Linked DNA regions of Bdellovibrio bacteriovorus. The main gene of each other region encodes a partner of the protein of the gene in region 2 in a complex. Links are inferred from orthologs where the notes say so. Each region holds a gene or a part of one and is shown on either strand. Other genes may lie near its edges. The genes, in order: dinB and dnaN.

The links.
Region 1: the proteins of dnaN (region 2) and dinB are in contact, whole or in part, in a solved structure (PDB 1OK7), measured with the Escherichia coli proteins. The link is inferred for Bdellovibrio bacteriovorus from one-to-one orthologs.

The regions. Positions count from the first base shown.
Region 1 is NZ_LUKD01000001.1:1,781,615-1,791,086, forward strand. The notes cover bases 4,057-7,054. They hold dinB (DNA polymerase IV), read left to right. Parts: upstream 4,057-5,019; coding sequence 5,020-6,090; downstream 6,091-7,054. Other genes in these bases: AZI87_RS08610 (hypothetical protein), read left to right, coding at 4,057-4,109; AZI87_RS08615 (lysophospholipid acyltransferase family protein), read left to right, coding at 4,151-4,987; AZI87_RS18115 (hypothetical protein), read left to right, coding at 6,200-6,823; AZI87_RS08630 (hypothetical protein), read left to right, coding at 6,916-7,054. In the rest of the region: ligD (DNA ligase D), read left to right, coding at 1-1,115; AZI87_RS08605 (phosphoenolpyruvate carboxylase), read left to right, coding at 1,112-3,460; more of AZI87_RS08610, read left to right, coding at 3,546-4,056; more of AZI87_RS08630, read left to right, coding at 7,055-7,284; AZI87_RS08635 (mechanosensitive ion channel family protein), read right to left, coding at 7,281-8,441; AZI87_RS08640 (arsenate reductase family protein), read right to left, coding at 8,888-9,247; AZI87_RS08645 (agmatinase family protein), read right to left, coding at 9,240-9,472. UniProt on the Escherichia coli protein: Poorly processive, error-prone DNA polymerase involved in translesion repair and untargeted mutagenesis. Copies undamaged DNA at stalled replication forks, which arise in vivo from mismatched or misaligned primer ends.
Region 2 is NZ_LUKD01000001.1:1,465,402-1,474,871, reverse strand. Bases 6,475-9,470 are described here. They hold dnaN (DNA polymerase III subunit beta), read right to left. Parts: upstream 8,528-9,470; coding sequence 7,421-8,527; downstream 6,475-7,420. Other genes in these bases: dnaA (chromosomal replication initiator protein DnaA), read right to left, coding at 8,755-9,470; recF (DNA replication/repair protein RecF), read right to left, coding at 6,475-7,421. Also shown: AZI87_RS07080 (hypothetical protein), read right to left, coding at 1-289; AZI87_RS07075 (AtpZ/AtpI family protein), read right to left, coding at 296-520; AZI87_RS07070 (tetratricopeptide repeat protein), read right to left, coding at 520-1,317; gyrA (DNA gyrase subunit A), read right to left, coding at 1,319-3,802; gyrB (DNA topoisomerase (ATP-hydrolyzing) subunit B), read right to left, coding at 3,829-6,246; more of recF, read right to left, coding at 6,294-6,474. UniProt on the Escherichia coli protein: Confers DNA tethering and processivity to DNA polymerases and other proteins. Acts as a clamp, forming a ring around DNA (a reaction catalyzed by the clamp-loading complex) which diffuses in an ATP-independent manner freely and bidirectionally along dsDNA.

The DNA.
Region 1 (9,472 bases), 320 kb from region 2 along the record:
GCGAAAGAGGAACTCATTGGTTAAAACCGGGCTTGGTGGCTGAAGTGACTTTTGGAAATTGGACTTCGGATAAAATTTTAAGAACGGCCGTCTTTCATGGATTGCGGGAAGATAAAGCTGCTAAAGAGATCCATATCGAAAAAGCCAAGCCGCTTGAAGAGGTTTTAGAAGAATCGCCTTCATCTAAGAAAAAAACCTCTAAGAGAGCTAAGTCTTCAAAAAAGCAAGAGGTCACAGAAGAATACTTGCGGGGTGAAATTTCTAATCCCGATAAGATTCTTTACGCGAAGGAAAAGATAACTAAACTTCAGGTCGCAAAATTTTATCAAGATCACGCGGATCTTATTCTTCCGCATGTGAAAGACCGTCCACTGAATCTTTTGCGTTGTCCAGAGGGGACATCTAAACAATGCTTCTTTCAAAAACACATCGCCGGAACGGTGCCAGAATCTATCACGCCTGTGAGTATTAAAGAAAAAAGTGGCACGAAGGCTTATCTGACTTTGGATTCACCAGAAGGTCTTCTGGCGCTTTCCCAGATGGGGGCGTTTGAAATCCATGTGTGGGGATCGCGTCGAGAGACTGTCGAACATCCAGATCTTATAGTGATGGATTTCGATCCGGGACCGGGAATCTCTTGGAAGCAGGTCGTTCAGTCCGCAGAAGATTTGAAGCAGATACTGGACGATTTAGGATTAAAAAGTTTTCTCAAAGTTTCCGGGGGCAAAGGACTGCATGTGCACATTCCCGTAGCTCCCATCTATAGCTGGGATCAAATCAAATCCTTCTCGCAAACCTTGGCGCAGGAAATGGCCCACCGAAATCCTGATATGTACACAACGACTATTTCTAAGAAAGCTCGGGATAAAAAAATATTCGTGGATTATTTGCGGAACGGACGAGGCGCGACGGCGGTGATGCCGTATTCACTTCGTGCCCGAGATAAAAGTGCCGTGGCGATGCCGATTGCTTGGAAGGACTTAAGAAAAATCAAGGCGCCTGATCAATTCACTTTAGAAAAAGCTATTGAACACCTTAAACATCGTAAGGTCGACCCGTGGAAGGACTACTTTAAGTACAATCAAAAAATCTCGATCTTAAAGCCGGTCCTATGAATCCGGAACAGTTACCAAAAGAACTCACAAATCTTGTGAACTGGTCCGTCACTGAATTAGGTAAGGTGATTCAGTCCGAACTTGGAGAAAAGGGATTTGATCGTATCGAATCTTTGCGTCAATACGTGAAAACGGAGGAGGGGGAGAAGCTACACGGTCTTCTAAAAATTAAAAGTGATCTGAGTCAGCTTTCAAGACAAGACCAGTATGCTATCGCTCATTCGTTTGCTTTAATGCTGGAGCTGATCAACTCTTGCGAGTCGGCTTATCGGACTCATCGTCTTCGTGAAGACACGAAGATCATGACCGAAGAAGGGCATAGCTTCGGTCATATCATTCATGTTTTAACGGCGCACCCCACAGAATCACGCAATCCCGATATTATTTATTACTTCAAAAAGATTCAGAAACTTTTAGAAAAACACCTGGTAAACGAAGAGGAAAAGGATACGACAGAACTTTTCGCTCTACTGAAAATCACTTGGCGCATTCCCATGTCAAAACAGCGAAAACCGACTGTGATGGATGAAGCTGAATATATTTATTCTCTGGCATTGCACGAAGATGTCATGCGGGTGTTTATTGATCAAACCGCGCAGAAGCTTCCGTTTTATATTCGCTCTTGGGTTGGCGGGGATAAAGACGGGCATCCCGGCGTGAATGAAAAGACGTTACTCGGAAGCTTGCAGATGGCGCGGCAATTTCTTTTGCGGTGGATACAAGATAAGTTTTCATCCTTTATGAAGGATCTTGAGCCTTTAGCGCACACTTTCGGTAAACACCAAAGCGAGATGGAACATTTGCTAAGCTTGGCGGCATCTATTCGCAAACTGCTGACGCAATTAAAGAAAATAAGAGCTGGTGATTCCAAAAAGGTAAAAGCATTGCAAAAAAATTTAGATCAGTTGTTGGCGGACTACCAAAGATTTTTAGGTATTGAGTCTTCGGTTTTATACGAAGTTCGACTTCTGTTAAAGATCTTCCCGGGCCTCGTAGTTCCGTTAGAACTGCGCGAAGAGGCAAGTCTTGTGCATGAAGCTCTTCAATCGCCCCTGCGAAAATCGGCCATATCACGGATGCTTCAGCTGTTAGGAAAGATCGCTTCAGAAAATGACCCGCGTTTTTACGTACGTGGTTTTGTTCTAAGCCAGACGGAAAGTGCCAAGGACCTTATCGCGGGTGTTCAGCTTGTGGAAAAGTATCTGGGAAAAGCGCGGCTCCCGGTAATTCCCCTTTTTGAAAGTGCGCATTCTTTGAGCTCGAGTGTCAGTATTGTCGAAGAATTTTTAAAAAATTCTGTTCGGCGCAAGTATATCGAAAATCTATGGTCTAAAAAATTTGAAGTGATGCTGGGATATTCAGATTCGGCAAAAGAAAACGGGTCTTTTCCATCTCGTTTTTTAATTTATTCAGCGATTCGTGAACTTGAAAAAGTAATTAAGACTCATGGTTTTGAACCTGTGTTCTTTCACGGTTCAGGTGGCAGCGTTGAGCGCGGCGGAGGAAGTATTCAAGAGCAGACCGAATGGTGGCCGCATTCTGCTTTAAATACCGTCAAGATGACCGTGCAAGGAGAGATGATTTATCGCAATTACAGCTCACCTGAAATTCTTCGCAGTCAGTTGGATCGTTTAGAGTCCGCCCGAGATCTCAGTCAAAAAAAAGAAGATCGCTTTGAAAGTCCTCGTGCTAGAAAGGATCTGCTAACGCTTTCGCAATTTGTTCAACAATCCTATCAGGAACTTTTGAAAGAGCCTGCGTTCTTGCAGCTTATTGAAACGGCGACACCGTACATTTTTTTGAAAGATTTGAAGTTAGGTTCGCGTCCGGCGAAACGACAAGGAAGTGTTGATATCAAACATCTTCGCGCCATCCCGTGGGTTCTTTGCTGGACCCAAACAAGGATTCTTTTTCCAAGCTGGTGGGGGATCGGCAGTTTTTGGAGGAATTTAAATGAAGAAGGAAAGATCCACTACATTCGGGCGTTTGTGGAGTCTTCACTTTTTCGCTCTTATATAAAACTTTTGGGCTTCACCTTAGAAAAGGTGGAACTAGAAATCTTCGCGATGTACCTGCACTCCTCGGAGCTTCCTAAAGAAGTCGCTGAACAAATGGTTCAGCGTTTCACCGAAGAATACGAGCAATGTCGACTGGCGGTACGCGAAATCACCGGTGAAGAAAGTCTTTTGTGGTATCGACCTTGGCTGGAAACCAGCATCGCGCTGCGCTCGCCGCTCATTCACCCTTTAAATATTCTTCAGCTCATTGCTTTGAAAGAAAAAGATGTCACTTTGCTTCGAGAAACTGTCACCGGTGTTGCCAGTGGCATGTTGACCACGGGATAAAAAAGTATCCTGGCACTTTCTTTGAATGACGCTTTACTAGGGGTTGTACTGGTGGCAAAAAGCTCCAGACATTAAAGGGGGATTTATGGGTAAAGGCGTTATTTTAGCAGCAGCAACAAGTCTCTGTGTGATGCAGGCGCAGGCATTAACTCTGGATTCCGCCGAGATCGCCGGAAATGCCTGTGAAGCTGCAGTGGGGACTCACGAAATCCGTGAAATCGCGGCCCATCGCTTTTTAGTTCCGACGGGTCTTTATATTCGCAAAGATGAAGACAAGCGAGTGGCCCGCGGCACTTGCACTTTCGCTCTAAATCTTAAAGCCTCGGCCGGCAAAAAAATCGTCGTGTCGGACTCTCATCAAACAACAAGTCTTCGTGCATATCCTACAAACACGCGCGCTCGTGTAGATTTGGAAATCTTTAAAGCGGGAGAACAATCTGTAAAACAAACCCTCGAAGTCGAAGCTTTAGAGCAAACCTCAAAACTTGAAAAATCTTTGGGCCAACAAGGAGCCGTTGTTGAAACAAGTTGTGGTGGTTCCGCCATCCTGCGTGGAAACCTGGCGGGCACCGTGATGGGAGAGGGCCGAGGTCGTGTTTTCACCCGCGATTTGATTCTGTCTATAGAAGAGGTCGACTGCGCGAATTGATTTCTTGACCATTTTTGCCGCACAGGTTTTAAATGGGGCCTGTGGAAAATATTGTTACGGGCGTACGCGGCGTCGTTAAAATTTTAGTCTTTATCATTATCATTCTGACGTTTTTGATTTGGTCATTTGTATGCCACTTCGCTTTGCGTTCTCCGGAAAAACGTTTGAAGACGTTTTCTGCGAACGCCAAGTTCTTCAGCGGCTTGATTATCAAAGCCATGGGCTTAAAACTGCTCGTAAAAAACAAGCCTGCCGATAGCGAAAAATTTCTTCTTATCAGTAATCACATGGGCTTTATCGACATCATGATGTTAGCGTCTTGTACGCCCATGGTGTTTGTGACTTCTAATGAAATGCGTGAAACTCCATTCTTGGGTCTTCTGACTGAAATGGGCGGTTGTATCTATGTTGAACGTCGCAGTCGCACGCGCATTTTAGAAGAAATGAAAACGATCGTAGACACTCTAAAAAAAGGTTTCCGAGTCGTTCTTTATCCCGAGGCGACGTCTACTAACGGCGAAAAAGTTTTGCCATTTAAGAAAACATTGATGATGGCCGCTGCTCACGCCGGTGTGCCTATTCAACCTGTCGTCATCAACTTCCGTAAAATCAACGGCGAAGATTTCACCTTGAAATGGCGTGACCATGTTTGTTGGTATGGGGATATTCCCTTTGCTACGGCGATGTGGAGAGCCGCGACTTTAAAGTCTGTGATCGGTGAAATTGAATTCCTAGAACAAATTCATTCGACCCCCGAAGATGATCGCGGCGTGATTGCTGAAAAAGCACATGCCCTGATAGCGTCTAAGTTCGTGCCGGTAAAAGGTGTTCCTGTCGAGGAGCAGCCTCCCGCAGAAATGCAGGCAGATCCCACTTGATTTCTTAAAACACATATGTAAATAATGTGTAAATGAGGAAGATCATTCACATTGATATGGATTGCTTTTACGCTGCGGTGGAAGTGAAGTTTCGCCCGGAGCTTAAAGGAAAAGCCTTAGGTATTGGCGGTCCACCTAACACTCGCAGCGTCTTAACGACGGCGAGCTATGAGGCACGCAAATATGGCGTGCGCTCTGCCATGCCCTCCTCTCAAGCGGTTCGCTTGTGCCCGCACTTGATTTTGATTCCTCCTCATTTCGACTTATATAAAAACGAAAGTCGAAAAGTTCGCGAAATTCTTGAAAGATTCACGAACAAGATTGAACCGCTTTCCCTAGATGAAGCCTATTTAGATGTCACGGACTGCCAGCTTTTCGGTGGCAGTGCGACCTTGATTGCGCAGGAAATCCGTCGCCTTATTTATACGGAGCTAAATTTGACCGCGTCGGCTGGCGTTGCTCCGAATAAATTTTTAGCGAAAATCGCCAGCGACTGGAAAAAACCGAATGGGCAGTTTGTTATTCGTCCTCAAGATGTAGCGTCGTTTGTAAAAGACCTTCCGGTTGAAAAGATTTTCGGCGTGGGGAAGGTGACGGCGCAGAAGATGCACGATTTGGGTTTGCATACTTGCGGGGATATCCAGAAATACACCGTATTAGAGCTTCACAACTGGTTTGGATCGCGTGCTCAAGAGCTTTATGATTTTGCCCGTGGCGAAGACAATCGCGCTGTCATCACCGAGTGGGAACGAAAGTCTCTGACAGTTGAGGAAACTTTCAACCGGGATCTGCAAAGTCTTGAAGAGTGCCGCAGAGCCATTCCGACACTTTATGAAGATTTCTTGCGCCGCCTTGAAAGAGGACAATACGAAGACCGCATTCGTGGCATTGTGGTGAAATTGAAGTTCTATGACTTTAAACAAACTACGCATGAAGAAGTCGCAAGGTCTGTACCTACAAAAGAGGACTTTGAGCGTCTTTTAGAAAAAGCCTGGCTTCGCCGAAGTGTTCCTGTTCGCTTAGTGGGCCTTGGCGTGCGTTTGGGATCACAGAAGAAAACCTCGGAAGGTGGCGACTCGCCGCAACTCAAGTTCGCGATTTAATTTATAATACTTACCAACTGGTGACACTTTTTTTGGCACTCTCGTTGCTCTATTGGTCCACGGCTTAAAGCCGGTGTCATTGAGACATCGGAAAAAAGAAAGGACCACTATGAAGAAGATTATTTTATCAGGGCTTCTTATCACCACTCTATTTTGTAATACAGGCTGTGACTCTTCGGATATTGCAGCGGGAGCTATCGGCGTTGCCATCGGCATTGGCATTGGCTCCAGCCATGATGGCCATCATCACCATCATGATCGTCGTCCTCCACGTTATCGTCAATGCGGACGACATCGTTGTTGGAGCGCCGAAGTTCCAGGCTTGGTTGAAGCAAATCCAGATGTGGTTGCATTCGCTCAGCGACATCAGATCAAACTCGAAACTGCGGAACAAATTAAAGCGGCTTTTGACAAAGTTCCAACTCAAGGATTAGCGGCGTTTGAAGCTATTGGTCTGAATGAAAAAGCGATCAAGTCTATTTCAAATCGCAGCCTTCCAAAAACAGAAACAATCAAAGCCGTGGCTTTGAAATTGGATATGTCAGAGGCGCAAGCACGTGACTTGATGAAAGAAGTTGTGGCGGATTTTGATGCCGAAGCTTCTGATGTGCAAAGCGCTTACTGGCAATCTTGCATGGCTAAAGGTAAATGGAAAACGCCACAAAACATGTACTGCAAGAAAACGTTCTGGAATGGTTGCAGCCCTGAAACAGGCGCCACTCTTTGTATGTAAAATGCGATTTCAGGAAGGGCATTTACGTCCGCCCTTCCTGAAGTGTCGAAAGCCAAGTTTACCTTCACGGTAAGGTCTTCTATAAAAGTTCCATGAGTGTTTTACTGTTGGGACAATCTCTTTTTTATTTAATTACGGGGCTTTGGCCCATTCTTCACTATCCTAGTTTTGCGAAAGTGACAGGTCCTAAGACAGATGTTTGGCTTCTTTGTATTGTGGGTTGGTTTATCACAATCATCGGCGTTGTCTTGCTAGCGGCGTATTTCCTCAACGAAGTTTCAACAAGTCTTTTTATATTGGGAGCTGGCGCACCACTGATGTTGGCTGGTGCTGACATCTACTACGTCTCTAAAAAAGTGATATCGAAAGTTTATCTTTATGATGCCTTTGTCGAGATTGTGATTGTTGCCGCTTGGCTCGTCATGTGGTTTGCGGGGAAGATGACTTCCCCGTTTCATTAATGATCCAGAGCAGGCCCGCTCGGAATTTTCTTCTGATTCGATGGATTATTTTCCGCATAAGTCTTTTCCACGGCTTCAGGAAGCGATTCAACGTAAAGAGATTGTCCGGGCAATGCCAAGCGCACATTTTGGGACTGTAGTTTTTCCTGAATACCCCACAGAATATTTTGCTTTATATCCATGTGCGCATTGAAGTCGGGATTTTGCACCCAGTAAACGAATTCAAACTCGACTGAAGAAGTTCCAAGAGCATCAAGATGACTTCTTTCCAGTTCAATATCCTTTTGTTGCTTTACGATTTCGGTGATCCACCCGGGAATTTGCCGAACGATCGGAAGCGGAGTCGTGTGCGGTACGCTGAAGCGTAAAGGCACACGTCTTTTCCACATGCGTTTAAAGTTTTGAATACGGCTGTCTAAAAGATCTCGGTTAGAAAAAACCAGTTCTTCTCCAGAAAGGCTGCGCACGCGCGTAGTTTTAATTCCAATATTTTCCACGGTGCCCATCTGAGGACCCACGGTGATGAAGTCGCCGACTTCAAATGGTTTATCCAGTACTATAGACAGGGAGGCAAACATGTCTCCTAAAATATTCTGCGCAGCCAGCGCGACAGCGATACCACCCACACCCAAACCGGCAAGCAACGCACCGATGTTCACTCCCAAATTGCTTAAGCTGATAAGTAAGAGAGCTACAATCAATGTGCCTTGCAACACCGTCGTGATAATTCCCATCGCTGAAACAGTGCTTGGATTAGTGCCTGTTTTTTTCTTTAAATAATTTTCTTTCCAACGATGGATGGCAAACAATCCCCAAATCGCGATTTGAAAAGCGGTGGCAAAAACGAGCACGGCTTTTCCAAACGAAAGCACTCGATCATCAGCGCCCATGGCGTGCAAAATAGGAATGAAAATCCAGATAAAGATAACCCACGATTTGGTTTTCATCAGACACGTCGCCAGAATATCATCTAACTGGCGAGTGGTTTTAGACGTGATATAGGTGAGGCGAGGTGAAAGCGCTTTTAAGATGGCTTTGATAACCAGCGTTCCTAAGATGGCTCCAATAAATGCAAAGACCCAAGGCCACGGGCCTCCCGCAGCGGCCACCACTTGCAAGTCGTGCATCATCTTTGAGTTCTGAAAATCCTCCAACATTCAAATTCCTTTCACGTCACAAGACCTGTTTATTGCAAATCAGATCTGGAATTTGTTCAATTCTGCCGAGGCTAATGTGGGGAAAGTCAGGACAAAACTACAAAATCGCCGCGACCTCATTGTTTGCTGACAGTGTGGGGTCGAAATTCACTTTTCGCTGTGGCAATCTGTCTTTGTAACGACCGAAGGAAGAAGGTAATTATGGTCAGCTTAACCGTCGTGATATTATTTTTTGCAATGGTTTTCGCAGGCATATACTTCGTCTATAAAATGAATAGAACTGAAGCATTACACCATCGACCTCACAGTCGTAGACCGCCAAAAACTCAAAGATGATTTTACCTGAATCAATGAGCGAAGCAGATTTCTTGGAATAAGTATTTAGGAAAAGAAATTTCGGCGGCAAAAAGAGGAGCTTGAAACGCTCCTCTTTTTTTTATTTGAACTTAGAATACTTTTTTCCACTCATCTTCTTTGAAACCCACAAGATGAGTGTCGTTAGAAATAACAAACGGTCTTTTTACAAGCTTTCCATTTTCAGAAAGAAGTTTGATCGCCTCAGCTTCCGTCATATCAGAAAGCTTTTCGCTCAACTTCATCTCTTTGTACATAACACCTGAAGTGTTAAAAAGATTGCGGAGACTGCCACCACGTTCTTTCAAAGCAGCAAGCATTTCCTTAAGCTCTTTTTGCGAAGGAGCTTTATCGACAATCGGAAGCTTTTCGTATTTTACTTTTTTCGCGTCTAAAAACTTAAGTGCCTTCACGCAAGTTGAGCACTTCGCGTATTCGTAAACCTTAAGCATTGCTTTTCACCAACCAACCGCACATTTTATAAAGAATGCGGGCCCCGACGTTGCCGTCCCACTCCACTTCGTGCTCTGCCAAACCGCCCGTGGAAACTTCATTTAAGTCAAAAGCGATGATCTTGCGACCGGAAGCGTGTACTTCGCGGAACAAAAAGAATACTTGGTCGACACTCAAGCCACCTGGAACCGGAGTGCCCGTGTGAGGGCAGAAGGCTGGATCCA
Region 2 (9,470 bases):
AACTAGCAACCCCCATTGCGAACCATAAGGTATCGAACCATGGCATGGCTGTTAGCTTAAAGATAATAATCCCTAAAATCGCGTACTTAAATACAATGATACCGATAGACAGGGCAACCAATTTCTTCTGGAAGATAAGGCTCCAGCCCCAACCCAGTAATAAAAAGCTAAGAAAGATGGTTGAGGAGCCCGCTACAAAGGAAAGCGCATGTTGCGGTGCGGAAAAAAGATGCAAAAGCAGGCCGCCAAGAACGATCACGAAGATTTGCGCTATTAAAATAGGTTTCATGGCTTCCTAGGGTTTATCGGAATCTGAATTCTTCTCATCCTCTTTTTGCAGTTTACGAAGAAGCCAGATGACTCTCCATAACCAGCCAATCAAAGCCGCAAAGGTCAAACCGACAAAGATAAGGCCTTTTGTTTGATACTTTTGATCGAGGAATTGCCCTAGGTAAAAACACCCCAAGATCAAACCGACAAGTTCAAAGCCCATGGATGCAAAAATTATATACTTCTTCATTACTTCCTAAAGCCTTTCGCTCCCGGAGCATTTTTCATGCGCTCTTGCATGCGCTTGATTCGAAGTTCGATGTATTCAGGCGGATTGTATTTTTCTTTATGGGCTTCAAGAACGGCAATGGCACTCTTAAAATCCAAATTTTCTTCATAACAAACAGCCAACGTCAGCGCGACGTTTTCTTGAATCGCCTTTTCTGGATATTTTTGAATCAGCTCTTTAAATATCTCTGCCGCTTTTGCGAAGTCTTTGCGCGCGACCAAGATATTTCCTTTTAACATCAAAGCACTAAAGCGAGTGTTCTCGTCGCCTTTCAGTTTTAAGAGTGAATCAATCTCGGACTCAGCTTGAAAAAAATTATTCTGATAGTACTGAGCACGCGCGATGTTCATCTTATATTGAGCCGCTTCGAGATCCGTGTGTGGCATCTGTTGAAGTTTGCTATATTCAATGATCGACTGCTGATAGTTCTGAAGATTATTAAAATAAATCGCAGCTATTTGTTTTTGCGACTCAAGGCGCTCTTTTTCGTCTGTCGAATGCAAAACAATGAAGTGATGATAATCAACGGCTTTATTAAAATCTTTGATCTCAAAAAATGAAATGCGCGCGGCCTCGCGAGCAGCTTCTAAGGGATATTTCGTTGGAGCATTTCTTTTGATGACTCGATCTAAATAGCTCAGGCCAATACGGTAATGTTCCTGAGCTATTTCTTTTTGGGCTTGCTTATAATCCGCCTCCTCTTGGGAAGAGCAGGCGGTGAGGGCCAACACTAAGACAATCAGAAGGCCTCTGACCATCTTAGTGCGTGACTCCTGCTGGAGTCGGCGTTGATTCTTCAGTTGCATCATCTTCTTCAACAACTGCAACACCTGTAACGGTTTCTTCTTTTTCATCGATATTGATCAAGCGAACACCTTGAGTGTTACGTCCTAGAACAGAGATGTCCGTCACTTTCATGCGGATAACTTGTCCTTTATCAGTGGAAAGAATAAGTTCCATTTTTTCCGAAACTTTCTTCGTACCGATAACAACGCCCACTTTTTCTGTCGTTTTCTGAGTGATAATACCTACACCACCACGAGATTGGATGCGGTATTCGCCTGTTTCAGAGCGTTTACCGTAACCTTTTGATGTCACCATCAAAATCGTGTCTTTCGTGTTCTTTTCTAGCACTTCCATAGCAACGACGATGTCGTCTTTAGCTAACGTGATTGCTTTTACGCCACGAGCAGTACGACCCATTTCACGTACGTCAGCTTCATTGAAGCGGATCGACATACCTTCTTTAGTCGCGATGAAGATATCACTTTGACCATCAGAGATCTTAACGTCGATAACTCCGTCTTCAAGATCCGTCGTCAATGCGATAATACCGGCTGCTCTTGGATTCGCGAAAGAATCCAAAGATGTTTTCTTAATCACACCTTTTTCAGTCAACATAACAACGTATTTGTTTTCGCTGAATTCATCCACTGGAAGAATCGCACGAACACTTTCACCACTTGCTAGCTGAACGACGTTCGCCAAAGATTTACCTTTCGAAGTGCGGCTTCCTAGTGGAAGTTTATGCACTTTACACCAGTAAACTTTACCCTTGTCCGTGAAGACAAGAAGCATAGTCTTAGTCGAAGCAGAGAATAGATCTGTTACGTAGTCTTCTTCTTTCGTTTCCATGCCTTTTAAGCCTTTACCACCACGTTTTTGCACGCGGTATTCAGCTGTTGGCATACGTTTGATAAGACCCGTGTTCGTAACAGTCACAACCATGTCTTCGTCCGCGATCAAATCTTCATCCTCGATATCATCAAGGTTTCCTTGGATTTGAGTGCGACGAGGGTCAGCGTAACGTTTTTTGATGTCTTCTAGTTCGCCCACGATGATTTTGTAAATTTCGCGAACATCGGCAAGAACGAATTTCAACCAGTCGATTTGTTTCATCAACTCGTCAAGTTCTTGGATGATTTTATCACGTTCTAGGCCTGTTAAACGTTGCAAACGCATTTCTAGAATCGCGACTGCTTGACGTTCAGAGAATTCAAACTTCGCCATCAAGGCTTCACGAGCCGTCGTCGCTTCCTTAGAAGCACGGATCGTTTTGATCACTTCTTCAATGTGATCCAAGGCTTTTTTCAAACCTTCCAAGATGTGAGCGCGCTCTTGGGCTTTTTTAAGTTCGAAGATACAACGTTTCGTAACAACGTCACGACGGTGATCAACGAATGCTTCAAGCATACCTTTTAGATCGAAAGTGACCGGTTGGTTTTTCGCATCCAAAGCCAGCATGATGATGCCCAGGCTGATTTGCATTTGCGTGTATTTGTATAGACGATTCAAGATAACGCTGGCGTTTTCACCGCGTTTCAATTGAATCACAATACGCATACCTTCACGAGATGACTCGTCGCGGATATCAGAGATACCTTCGATTTGTTTGTCGCGAACAAGGTCCGCAATGCTTTCGATCAATTTTGCTTTATTAACTTGGTAAGGGATCTCAGTAACGATGATCTCTTCACGGTCTTTGCCCGGTACGATTTCCGCAACGGCTTTCAATGTGATGATACCACGGCCTTTTTTATAGGCTTGCAAGATACCTTCACGACCGGCAATCACACCGTAAGATGGGAAGTCTGGGCCCTTGATGTGAACCATCAAGTCTTCAAGTGTACAGTCCGGCTTATTGATAAGTTCAATACAACCATCAATGACTTCGCCCAAGTTGTGCGGAGGAATATTTGTCGCCATACCAACGGCGATACCTGAAGAACCATTCACCAAAAGATTCGGGAACTTCGCCGGTAGAACTAGAGGAATCTGCAAAGAGTCGTCGTAGTTCGGTCCGAACGGAATAGTTTCTTTATCGATATCTTGCAAAAGTTCTTCTGCAAGATGAGTCATACGGATCTCAGTGTAACGCATAGCTGCCGCGCTATCGCCGTCGATAGAACCGAAGTTTCCTTGTCCATCCTCAAGTGGATATCTCAAAGAGAAATCCTGGGCCATACGAACCATAGTTTCGTAAACCGCAGAGTCACCGTGAGGATGGTATTTACCGATTACGTCCCCGACAACACGGGCAGACTTCAAGTAAGGTCTGCCAGGTCGGTTGTTCATTTCACTTTGTGCAAACAAGACACGGCGGTGAACTGGTTTTAAACCGTCGCGAACATCGGGTAGGGCACGACCCACGATAACAGACATCGAGTACTGAAGGTAGGCATCACGCATTTCCTTACTGACATCGACGCGGGTTACGCCTTTTTCTTCATTATTATTTTCCATAACTTCACCAACTTAAAAAACTAAAATTAAACGTCCAAACTACGAGCAAGAAGGGCATTGTCATGGATGAACTGACGACGCGGTTCAACCATTTCACCCATCAAGATTGAGAATGTCTCATCCGCTGCAACAGCATCATCAATGTTTACTTGAAGAAGAGTGCGGTTTTCCTTATTCAGTGTAGTTTCCCACAACTGCTCCGGATTCATCTCGCCCAATCCTTTGTAACGTTGGATGTACATTCCTTTTTTCGTAGATTCCATTACGTGAGAATAGAATTCGTTGTAGTTATCGAACTCAATTTCAGTTTCACCTTCCATGATTGTCATCGGAAGAGTGCTCACACCTTGGATATCATTCCAGATTTTACGAAGCTCGATAATTTCGGAAGAACGCAAGCTTTCAAGGCTGAATTTTGTCGTCATACGATCCGCGTAACGAACAGTGTAGATGTCAGCATAAGGTTTTCCTGTAGCTTCATCTGTTTTAACTTCGCCTTTGTACTCTGTGATACCCAGTTTTTGATTTCCTTTAATCCAATCACCCAAATCGTTCAAAGAAGTTTGGATTTTACCAGCGTCGGCGAAAGTTTTTTCGAAATCGCCTACCTTGCTTAACAAGAAATACAAAACATCTTTGTCGTACTTTTTTGAAGATACACGAAGAAGGTCATTGAATCTTTGAATGTTCAAAATCAATTGACGAAGATCGGCTTCTTTCAAGCTTTCTTTTCCTTTGATTTTGAAAGCATTCAAACCAGAGCTTAAAAGGAACTCGGTTAATGCTGCTTCGTTTTTCAAATAAGTTTCTTCTTTACCTTTTTTCGCACGGTAAAGTGGTGGTTGAGCGATGTAAACATAACCGCGCTCTAGAACCTCCGGCATTTGACGATAGAAGAATGTCAAAAGCAGAGTCATGATGTGCGATCCGTCGACGTCGGCATCGGTCATGATAATGATTTTGTGATAGCGGATTTTATCCACGTTCACGTTGTCTTTACCGATACCAGTTCCCAACGCAGAGATAATAACTTTGATCTCTTCAGAAGAAATAATTTTATCAAAACGCGCTTTTTCGACGTTTAGGATTTTACCTTTCAAAGGCAGAATCGCTTGAGTACGACGATCACGTCCTTGTTTCGCAGATCCACCGGCAGAATCTCCCTCCACCAGGTATAATTCGCAAAGTGCGGGGTCACGTTCTTGGCAGTCCGCCATCTTACCCGGCAAAGATCCACCATCCAGTGCTGTCTTACGACGAGTCAAATCACGAGCTTTACGAGCGGCTTCACGAGCACGCGCCGATTCCACACACTTAGAAATAATATTCTTAGCCACGGCAGGATTACGATCCATCCAGTCCGCAAGTTTTTCATTCACTAAGGCTTCAACGATACCTTTAACTTCGGTGTTCCCAAGTTTCGTTTTCGTTTGTCCTTCAAACTGAGGCTCACGAACCTTTACTGAAATCACGGCTGCCAAACCTTCGCGGATGTCTTCACCCTCAAGGTTTGCTTTCAAATCTTTCAGAAGGTTTTTTTCCGTCGCGTACGCATTCGTTGTACGAGTCAAAGCCGCACGGAAACCAACTAAGTGAGTACCACCTTCGTGAGTATTGATGTTGTTACAGTACGTGAAGATAGATTCCGAATAAGAATCATTCCACTGCAAAGCGATTTCTACGTCGACATTGTCTTTTTCACCTTTGAAGTAAACGACTTCATTGTGAAGAGATTTTTTAGATTGATTCATGTACTGAACGAATTCAGCAACACCGTTTGCATATTGGAAATCTTGTTTCTTTCCTGATCTTTCGTCTTTCAAAGAAATATGAAGACCCGCATTCAAGAATGCAAGTTCACGAAAACGATTTGCAAGTGTAGCGAAATCATAGATGACAGTTTCATCTTTGAAAATTTGACGGTCCGGTTTGAACGTCACTGTCGTTCCAGTTTTATTCGAAGCTTCACCTTGAGCTACTGGCGCGACGATGCGGCCACGCTCATAGTTTTGTCTCCATACGAAACCTTCACGATGAACTTCGACAGAAACACGGTCAGAAAGTGCATTCACAACAGAAGCACCCACGCCATGTAGACCACCGGAAACTTTATAACCACCACCGTCGAATTTACCGCCGGCATGAAGAACGGTCATAACGATTTCAAGAGCAGATTTACCATTTTTGTGTGCGCCTACGGGAATACCGCGGCCATCATCTTGAACTGAAACCGATTCATCGGCATTGATTGTGACGTAGATGTGTTTGCAATGTCCTGCAAGATGTTCGTCTACCGAGTTATCCACAATCTCATACACAAGATGGTGATAACCTTTGAAACCGGTATCACCGATATACATCCCTGGACGTTTACGAACGGCTTCAAGTCCTTCAAGAACCTGAATCGAGTCGGCGGAATATGTTTTTTGTTCTTCGACTGACACTGTGTACCCCTCACTGACTGCATACACCCTGGAAAACCAGAGTGAAGTTATTCATCGAGGATGTGACCATCCTTGATGCGCAAAACGGAAAGCTGATCGAGGCTGAAAGATTCAGGCAATGTGAAATCTGTCGTCGTCACAAAAATCTGCGTATTGATCTCGTGTAAGAACGTAATCAGTGCATCTCTTTTGGCTTTATCGAGTTCAGATAAAACATCGTCTAACATCAAAACCGGATAGGTTCCGTGAGCCTTCCTATGATACACAATTTGGGCCATTTTGAAAGACAATATGATGGCTCTTTGCTGCCCTTGGCTACAATAAAATCTTGAGTCTTTTTGCCCATATAGGAACACAATATCGTGCTTGTGAGGGCCTACCAGACTGGTTCCAGATGAGAGCTCCGCATCATGCAGTTCATTCATCCTTTTTTGCAGCGCAAATTGGACTTCTTCTCGGGTAAAACCCACCGCATTTTGATCCGAAATCAGGTATTCCACCGAGATATCCACAGCGTCATTTTTAGAAATGTACTGCATGGCATTATTAAAATCTTTCGAAAGACCCGCTAGAGCATTGATCCGGGCGTGGCTTAAATCGGCCGCTAAACGCAAGAATTGGGGGTTTAGAGCGTCCAAAAGGTTCTCCGTGACCGTTTTGTCGTTCAAACCCTCCAAATAGTTTTTAAGGATCTTATTGCGCGTTTTCAAAGCTTTGCGATATTCCGCGATCAAATCCGCATTTCTTCGTTCAAAGGTGATGAGTAATTCATCTACAAGTTCACGGCGATAATCCGCACCTTCCTTGATCGATGCTAAACTTTCGGGACTGAACACGACACTAGCAAAAATCTTGCGCACGTCAGTGGAAGACACTTTCTTATCGTTCAAAGTTAGTACTTTGCGACTTTTGCTTAATCCAAGTTTGAGTTTGTAGTGGAGATCATTTTGAGTAATCAGCGCTTGGATCAAAGCCTCTTGGTTATTCGAGTTGATCAAGGTGCGATTATCACTGTAGCGAAAAGAGTCTCCTTGAGAAATCAGGTACATGGCCTCAAGAAGATTTGTTTTACCTTGCCCATTTTCACCGACAAATACATTCACACGCGGAGAAAATGGAACTACTACGTCCCGGTAATTACGAAAATTAACAAGACGTAGCTTTTCAAAAATCATCAGATTCTCATAGGCATCACAACGCAAGTGTAAGACGTGTCGTTGTGAGGACGGATCAATCCAGGAGAAAGATGATCGTTCAATTCGAAATCAATTTTGTCTTGGCTCATACTCGTCAAGATGTCAGTCACATACTTCGCGTTGAAACCAATTTTAATTTCTCCGCCTGCGTATTCAACTTCGATCTCTTCTTTCGCGTCACCAAGCTCTGGGTTGTTCGAAGAAATTTCCATACGGCCGTTAGAAAGATTTAACAGCACCGCTTTGGATTTTACGTTCGCTAAAAGTGATACACGCTTCAATGAAGTTAAGAATGCTTCACGGTGGATCATTACTTTTTGCGGAAGTTTCTGTGGAATAAATTGTTGATAATTCGGGTACTTTCCTTCGATCAAACGGATCATCAAGATTGTTGATGAATGTTTCAACACGAATTGAGAACCTTCGATTGCGATTTCCACATTTCCATCAATGCCTTCCAAAATCTTTTTGATTTCGTGAAGACCTTTACGAGGAATGATAACACCTTGAGTAGCGGCCACTTTCACTTCAGAAAGCGGTTTGTTCACTAGACTCATACGGTGACCATCCGTCGCCACCATCTTAAATCCACCTTGAGGTGAAAGTTCAAAGAACACACCGTTCAGGTGGTAACGAGTTTCATCATTGGAAACAGAGTAGATTGTTTTATCAATCATCTCTTTCAGAACACCGGCATTGATGCTGATAAAACCTTGAGAGTTGTATGTTGGGAAGATCGGATATTCTTCAGCAGAGATACCGACGATTTTTGAAGTGTACTTCCCTTGCTTGATTTCCAACCAGTTGTTTTCTTTTTTGATTAAAGTGATTGGGCCTTCAGAAAGTTCTTTTGCGATTTCGAAAAGACTTTTTGCAGAGACCGCCACTTTTCCCGGTTGATGTACTTGAACCTTTGTTTGGTCTGTCAGGCTGACTTCCAAATCTGTTGCAAAAACTTTTAAAGCATTTTGATCAGCTTCCAAAAGGACGTTGATGAGAATGGGCATTGTGTTGCGCTTCTCAACAATGTTCTGTGTCTTTCCGATAAGGCTTAATAAATCTCTTTTATCAATTTCAAGTTTCATACAACCTCTTGAGCCCTCTTATTAACTATTACTATTAATATAAATAACTAGTAGTAGTAGTAGGGGCGTGGAAAACCTAACAAATCCCCTAAACCCATGTAAACACTAAAAAACACTTGTGGATAAAGACTCTGCATAAATCGTCTTAAACTTGGTTGATTTTGGGGGTAACTCGGATCCACATTTTAAGCCCCAAATTTTTCCTCAACCTTATCCACAGTCCACATTCACACGCCTGTGATATTGTGGATTCTCTGTTCTAAATCTTCGATATCTTTGGAAATATCTTGATCCGTGGATTGTAGATTCTTGACGCGTTCTAGAGCATTCATCACAGTTGTGTGATCTTTTCCGCCAAAAGCCTTCCCGATATCCACTAAAGATTTATCCAAGAACTTCTTAATCAAATACATCGCAATTTGACGTGGAACGACAATTGGCTTGGCGCGAGTAGAGGATTTAAGATCCAAAACGCGCACTTTATAATGGTCTGCTACAAGCTTCATGATCTCTTCAACAGAGATCGTGGATTGCGTTTCATGGTGCGAAAGAATGCGTTTAACAAGCTCGTGATCGATCGGAAGGCCTTGCAGTTCAGAGAACATTTTGACCTTCTTAAGATTACCTTCAAGCTCTCTGATCGAACGTTTTGAGATTCTTGCGATATAATTCACAACATCTTCAGGTAAACGAACGTTAAATTTTTCGGCTTTATAACGCAGGATCGCGATACGAGTCTCTAAATCCGGCATAGTGATATCTGCAATCAAACCGCGTTCTAGGCGAGTGCGACTGCGGTCTTCTAAACCATGGATATCTTTCGGCATACGATCGCTGGCTAAGATGACTTGCTTACGACTGTCGATAAAGCTGTTGATAGTGTGGAAAAATTCTTCTTGAACCGCTTCACCGCGTGCGATGAACTGCACGTCATCCACTAAAA